DNA from 3 places in the Psychrobacillus sp. FSL K6-4046 genome. Region 1 is predicted to be linked to each of the others. Evidence: predicted binding sites of a transcription regulator. Region 1 holds the regulator's gene; each other region holds the start of a gene.

Region 1 (2,282 bases):
AGCCTATTCTTAGAGCATCCCACTGAGCTCCTAAATTAGTAGTCTCCATATAAATTTCCCTAACTTCCGTGACATACGTTTCAACGGCTTCTCGATCTTTAAAATTTTCAGGTACTTTAGTAGATACCATTTCTGCCTCTGTTTTACTAGCTTTAAGTTCTATTGGTCGTTTTTCCTTGTCAGCTATTGGGGGAGTAACCTCTTCATTTGAATTACAGGCAACTAAGTAAATAGTGCACGAAAGTAAAAATAATAATTTTAGTCCTTTCCTCATATTTTCTCTCCTTTTCTTATTTGGGTTGTGACACACATATATGGAAGGTTTTTCTTGAACTATAAAACTTTACCCTTCGTCGCAAAAAGAAAAACCAAAAAAGGAGAAAATTGTATAAAATAAATGAAAAATAGAGTATTTAATATTTTTTAGTAGAAATGTATGTAATAGTTGTTAGAATAATGGTTTTTCAAATTGGTTCAGATGGGCAATCACAGCTAGTTGACCAATATGGTAGGCCTCGTGACCATACACATGCTGAAATACCCAACCAATTGTCGGAACTGATGGAGGGATCCACCCGTCAGAAAATGATGGCACGTCTATAAGCTGGTCAAATTGTAAAACATCCAAAGAGTTAAGAATAAAATCAGTTTCCATTCTGATTTCCTCGTAAGCTGTTAAGATTTCTCGAGGTGGTGAATAAGCATTAACAGTAACTTTAGGTTTCTTTTTAAAAGCTATTTCATTGATCCAGAAATCCTCACTTGTGGCTATATGAAATACTACCCAGGCTACATTATTAGAGTAATTAGGGTGAACTTTCACCCAATTTTCTTCAGACAAATTTTTAAGGTAAGGTATTAAGGTTTTTCGAAAATCGTTACGATAAGGAAATTGCAATTTGAATCTTCCTTTCCACGGTTAGTAGATTATGATTCTCTTTTGTTAAGTTCTTTCATAAAAAGACGAGGGGGAAGTGTAGACTTAAGGTGTAAAAGCAAGATAAGAAATTATTAGTAAAAACAAAACCCCCTCACATATAAATGTGAAGGGGTTTTTCGATGATCTAAACAGAAATGTCCACTTTCTAGTTTAGATATGATATCGGCTCTACGTAATCATACTATGATACGGAAATAAGTCAAGAGATTATTAGTGGATATGTCGGTAAACTCCAACTACTTTTCCTAAAATCGAAACTTGGTTCACAATAATAGGGTCCATAGTCGAGTTTTCTGGTTGTAATCTAAAATATGTTTTTTCTTTAAAGAACCGTTTCACAGTAGCTTCGTCGTCCTCAGTCATTGCAACTACAATATCCCCATTATTAGCAGATTGTTGTTGTTTAACCACAACATAATCTCCATTCAAGATTCCAGCTTCAATCATACTGTCACCCATAATTTCTAACATGAATAGATGGTCGTCCGATGTACCAAACGTTTCAGGTAAAGGAAAAAATTCTTCAACATTTTCAATAGCTGTTATAGGCATACCGGCAGTAACTTTACCAACCAAAGGAACATGCACAACACCCTGTCTTTCCACAGAAACTTCCAAACCGTCCAATATTTCAATAGCGCGTGGTTTTGTAGGATCTCTCCGAATTAACCCTTTACTCTCTAATCTTGCTAAGTGACCATGCACTGTAGAGCTTGAGGCAAGTCCAACAGCCTCGCCAATTTCACGTACGGAAGGTGGATAGCCTTTTTTACGAACCTCTTCTTTTATAAAAGCTAAAATATCTTCCTGTCTTTTCGACGCTTTCTTCAATGAGTTCACCTCTTTTAGTAATAAATTACCTACTATATTAATACTTGTTAATAGTATAACAGTGTCCTATACAATATGCAAACATAGGTTCTAAAATATGTTGACAAAAACAAATGTTCGCATTAGTATTAAAATATAGATACGAACAAACATTCTTATTTGGAGGTTTTAACATGAATTGGGTAAAAAACAATTATTTTTTAGCGTTATTTTTAGGACTTAATCTAATTTTCATAACAACTATGGCTATTACACATACAATCTCGGCAGAAAAAGATTACGAAATTCATATAGAACAAGGAGATTCCCTTTGGGGACTTGCTAGTGAATATGGAGTAAAAGATTCAAAAGAAGACTGGATAAGTAAAGTTATCGAAATGAATAATTTATATGATACCTCTATTAAACCAGGAGATGTTATAGTAATTCCAAAGGTAAGTGAGAACTATCACTTAAATTATGGAACAGAGGTAGCAGGAGAATGAAATCAGTTATTTATTGTCGGGTAAGT
Region 2 (2,282 bases), 1.2 Mb from region 1:
ATGGGATTTATTTTCAATTTTATTAGTCAGAAAATTTCACTCCTTAGTATATTATAATTTAAATTATAGTTAATTTTGGAAATAAATCAAGCTAATGTATCTAAAAATTAAAAAATACTTCTATTTACTGTATAATCTAAATTTTCTCAAAATGATTGCAACTAGCCTTAAGCTTTTATATAATATAAAAAAGGCATCGGGGTGATTGAAATGGACAAACAATATTCATATACAGATTTTATGAAAGCAATGGGACAAACAGGGAAAGAAAGCTCTGCAGAAAAGTTGTTAAACGAGATTTATCTTGATATGTTTTTAAATGTTGTCCACCGGGAGCAGAGAAGTTTTCGGCTAATGGGTTTAATTGACGAGGCATTGGATCGCAAGGATAAAGAAGCATTTAACGAGTACACGAACGTGTTACTTCATCTGAAAAATTAAGTTGCTAATGGGCCGGGAATTCGTGAGGAATTAATAGTTAATATATGTTGAGGATGGGGCTGAGATAATCTAATCATGCCCCCAAAAAGTGAGATTGCGATATGCAATCTCACTTTTTGCATTTAATTTGGGTAAATGTCTTTCAAAAAAGTAGTTCGGAGATAAGGCGGCGAACTTAATAAAAACAACGGCTATGAAGAAAATATAAAAATAAAGCAGTTCAAATTTTACAATGAGTGAAATTTGAACTGCTTTTAGTTTTGATAAAAAGTCTATTCTTTTGATGTTAAAAAACTAACATTCTTATATTGTTGCAAGATAAAATGTAGCTTTTTCTGTAAAAGAGGGTAGTAACAGATAGGAAGAGATTTTTACTACTAAGTCATTGATATGACAAAGGTTGAACCTACTCTGAAAATTTATTTTAAAAACGTATGTTCGTTTTAATAGTGTTAGAAAAATGATTATGTTAAACTAAATTTAATAAGAACACGGGAGGCATACATATGGAACAAATTTTTGATTTACAATCTCCGTATGAGCCAGCAGGGGATCAAATAGAAGCAATAAAAGAGCTAGTAAAAGGAGTAAATGAGGGCAAAAAGCATCAAACATTACTAGGGGCCACAGGTACTGGTAAAACCTTTACTATTTCAAACGTAATCCAACAAATCAATAAGCCAACCCTTGTCATGGCCCATAACAAGACACTTGCAGGGCAGCTATATAGTGAGTTCAAGGAATTCTTTCCTAACAATGCAGTAGAATACTTTGTCAGCTATTATGACTACTTTCAACCAGAGGCATATGTGCCACAAACGGATACGTATATAGAAAAAGATTCTAGCATTAATGAAGAAATTGATAAATTGCGACATTCAGCCACTTCTTCATTATTCGAACGTAAGGATGTCATTATTATCGCTTCTGTTTCCTGTATTTATGGACTCGGAAATCCAGAGGAATATAAAGAAATGGTTGTGTCACTAAGAGTTGGCATGGAAATCGATCGAAACCAGCTATTAAGAAAGCTAGTGGATGTGCAATATGAACGAAACGATATTAATTTTACTCGTGGAACATTTCGAGTTCGTGGAGATGTAGTGGAAATTTTCCCTGCCTCTCGTGATGAGAGATGTCTAAGGGTAGAATTTTTTGGTGATGAAATAGATCGGATTCGAGAAGTGGATGCGTTAACAGGAGAAATATTGGGTGAACGAGATCATGTAGCTATTTTCCCGGCATCCCACTTCGTAACACGAGAAGAAAAGATGAAAATAGCCATAAATAATATTCGTCAGGAACTAGAGGAGCAGCTCACTATTCTTCGTAGTGAGGATAAATTATTAGAAGCTCAAAGACTCGAGCAGCGAACGAATTATGATTTAGAAATGATGGAGGAAATGGGCTTCTGTTCAGGGATAGAAAACTACTCTCGTCACTTAACATTAAGACAAGCGGGGGCAACCCCTTATACATTATTAGATTATTTTCCGAAGGACTTCTTACTGGTAGTAGATGAAAGCCACGTTTCATTACCACAGGTTAGAGGAATGTTTAATGGAGACCAGGCGCGGAAATCTGTGCTAGTAAATCATGGTTTCCGGTTACCTTCTGCATTAGATAACCGTCCGCTCACTTTCCAGGAATTTGAGGGGCATGTGAACCAGGCTATTTATGTATCCGCAACTCCGGGACCATACGAATTAGAGCATACACCAGAAATGGTCGAGCAGATTATCCGACCTACGGGATTATTAGATCCTATTATTACAGTGAAGCCGATTGAAGGACAAATAGATGATTTAATTAATGAAATATATGAACGATCTGCTAAGAAT
Region 3 (2,282 bases), 220 kb from region 1:
CGCCCTTGGCCAATACGTTCTTCATTGTAAGCATACCAAGAACCACTTTTTTGGATAATATCGTATTCAGAACCTATATCAACGATTTCTCCTTCTTGAGAGATTCCTTCTCCGTACATAATATCTACTTCTGCAGTTTTAAATGGTGGAGCAACTTTGTTTTTTACTACTTTAATTTTCGTTTTGTTACCCATAATGTCTGTACCTTGTTTAATAGCTTCAGCACGTCTTACTTCTAAGCGGACAGAGCTGTAGAATTTAAGTGCACGACCACCAGGCGTTACCTCCGGGTTACCAAACATTACTCCAACTTTTTCACGAATTTGGTTAATAAAGATTGCTATAGTGTTAGATTTGTTAATAACTCCTGATAGCTTACGTAATGCTTGAGACATTAAGCGAGCTTGAAGACCAATATGAGAGTCTCCCATTTCTCCTTCTATCTCCGCTTTTGGTACTAATGCTGCAACAGAGTCGATAACAATGATTTCAACCGCACCACTGCGGACTAGAGCTTCTGCGATTTCAAGGGCTTGCTCTCCAGTGTCGGGTTGAGATAATAATAATTCATCTATGTTAACGCCTAGTTTTTGTGCATATACAGGGTCCAACGCATGCTCTGCATCAATAAATGCCGCTTGCCCACCTGTTTTTTGTATTTCTGCAATAGCGTGAAGCGCTACAGTTGTTTTACCTGAGCTCTCTGGGCCATAAATTTCAATAATACGACCTCTTGGATATCCGCCTATTCCAAGTGCTGCATCAAGAGCTAGGGAACCACTTGAAGAGGTAGAGATTTCACGGTCTGTTTTCTCTCCTAATTTCATTACGGACCCTTTACCAAATTGTTTCTCTATTTGTTTTAAAGCCATTTCTAACGCTGCTTTACGATCATTAGCCAAATGTATTTCCTCCTAGAAACTATCATTTTTTTTACTATCTTTAGTATACTCGGTCTTTGAGAAATTTACAAGAAAAAAGCGAACATCTATTCGTTTATTTTTTAACACTATTAGATTTTGATAGGAAAAAACAGCACAAAATGATAATTTGAGCCGTTTTCCTTTGTTAAAATTAAATTTTCGATAATCCTTCTTCTCTTAAAAGTCGAATCAAATAATGAATAGTAAACTTAACTGTTCTTAAACGATTTGTGTTTCTCATACCAGATAGATTCAATTTATAAGAAATTGGGGCAACGTCTCCATACGCTATTCCAATCCACACCGTTCCTGCCGGTTGATCTCCGTGTCCATCTGGCCCAGCTGCTCCAGTAATACCTACACCTATCGTTGTTTCAAACTTTTCTTTGACTCGACTAGCCATTTCTTCTGCAACCTGACTAGAAACGACACTATGTTCATCAATCGTTTCTCTCTTAACACTAAGCTGATTGATTTTCACTTCTTCTGTATAGGTGATAATGCCACCTACAAGTGCTACGCCCATTCCTGGGACTGCCGCTAACTCCGATTGAAAAAGTCCAGCAGTCATACTTTCTGCAGCAGAAATTGTTAGCTCATTGTCAATTAGAATATCTCTAAGCTTGGAGGCTAACGATTCGTTATTATAGCCATATACATATTTGCCCACGCGGTTTAAGATTTCAGCTTGTAGCTTTTCAATCCTTTTCCAAGCTTCTTCCTCCGTATCTGCTTTCGCAGTAAGTCGTAAGGTTACCTCGCCGTCAGAAGCTAGCGGCGCAAGGGTCGGATTTGTTTGATTGTCCAATAAATCCTGGACCTCATTCTCCAACTCTGCTTCGCCAATACCATAAAAGCGAATGACATGGGACATAATTACATTTTCTTTGTAAAGCAGTTTAGGTAACAGCGGCTTAGCCTCAAATTGGAACATCGGCTCTAATTCTTTTGGAGGGCCAGGCAATAACATATATGTATGTTTCTCTGTGGAAAGCAGCATCCCCGGAGCCATCCCATGCTTGTTTTCAAGGACAGTACAGCCGTCTAAAACTAATGCTTGTTTTTTATTGTTCTCCGTCATTACTTTTCCAGCTCTTTTAAAGAAATCCTCAATATAAATGATTGCATGATCATCTAATACAAGATTTTTGTTAAGGTGTTTAGAAATTGTTTCTTTTGTAAGATCGTCTTTAGTAGGTCCTAAACCTCCTGAAAAAATAATGAGGTCAGCTCGATTTTCTGCGATTTTTATGGCTTCTAACAAACGATTAGGATTGTCTCCAACTACTGTGTGGTAATACACATCGATCCCTAACTCTGCCAGCTGGGAGGATATATATCTTGCGTTCGTATTGGAAA

What was found. Region 1 encodes LexA, which represses DNA repair genes until DNA is damaged. Its sites were predicted from a motif close to CGAACATATGTTCG; they were not measured.
Region 2: the regulator LexA is predicted to act here: its motif matches at 869-882, upstream of uvrB (excinuclease ABC subunit UvrB).
Region 3: the regulator LexA is predicted to act here: its motif matches at 982-995, upstream of recA (recombinase RecA).

What each region holds. Positions count from the first base shown of each region.
Region 1 covers NZ_CP152020.1:2,261,363-2,263,644, reverse strand. Annotated here, with positions in the region: gene MKY09_RS11200 (hypothetical protein) at 1-274, opposite strand, end outside; gene MKY09_RS11195 (DinB family protein) at 449-898, opposite strand; gene lexA (transcriptional repressor LexA) at 1,151-1,771, opposite strand; gene MKY09_RS11185 (LysM peptidoglycan-binding domain-containing protein) at 1,945-2,256, shown strand; gene MKY09_RS11180 (recombinase family protein) at 2,253-2,282, shown strand, end outside.
Region 2 covers NZ_CP152020.1:1,020,718-1,022,999, forward strand. Annotated here, with positions in the region: gene MKY09_RS04915 (competence protein ComK) at 1-30, opposite strand, end outside; gene MKY09_RS04920 (IDEAL domain-containing protein) at 211-441, shown strand; gene uvrB (excinuclease ABC subunit UvrB) at 948-2,282, shown strand, end outside.
Region 3 covers NZ_CP152020.1:2,483,132-2,485,413, forward strand. Annotated here, with positions in the region: gene recA (recombinase RecA) at 1-902, opposite strand, end outside; gene MKY09_RS12365 (competence/damage-inducible protein A) at 1,075-2,282, opposite strand, start outside.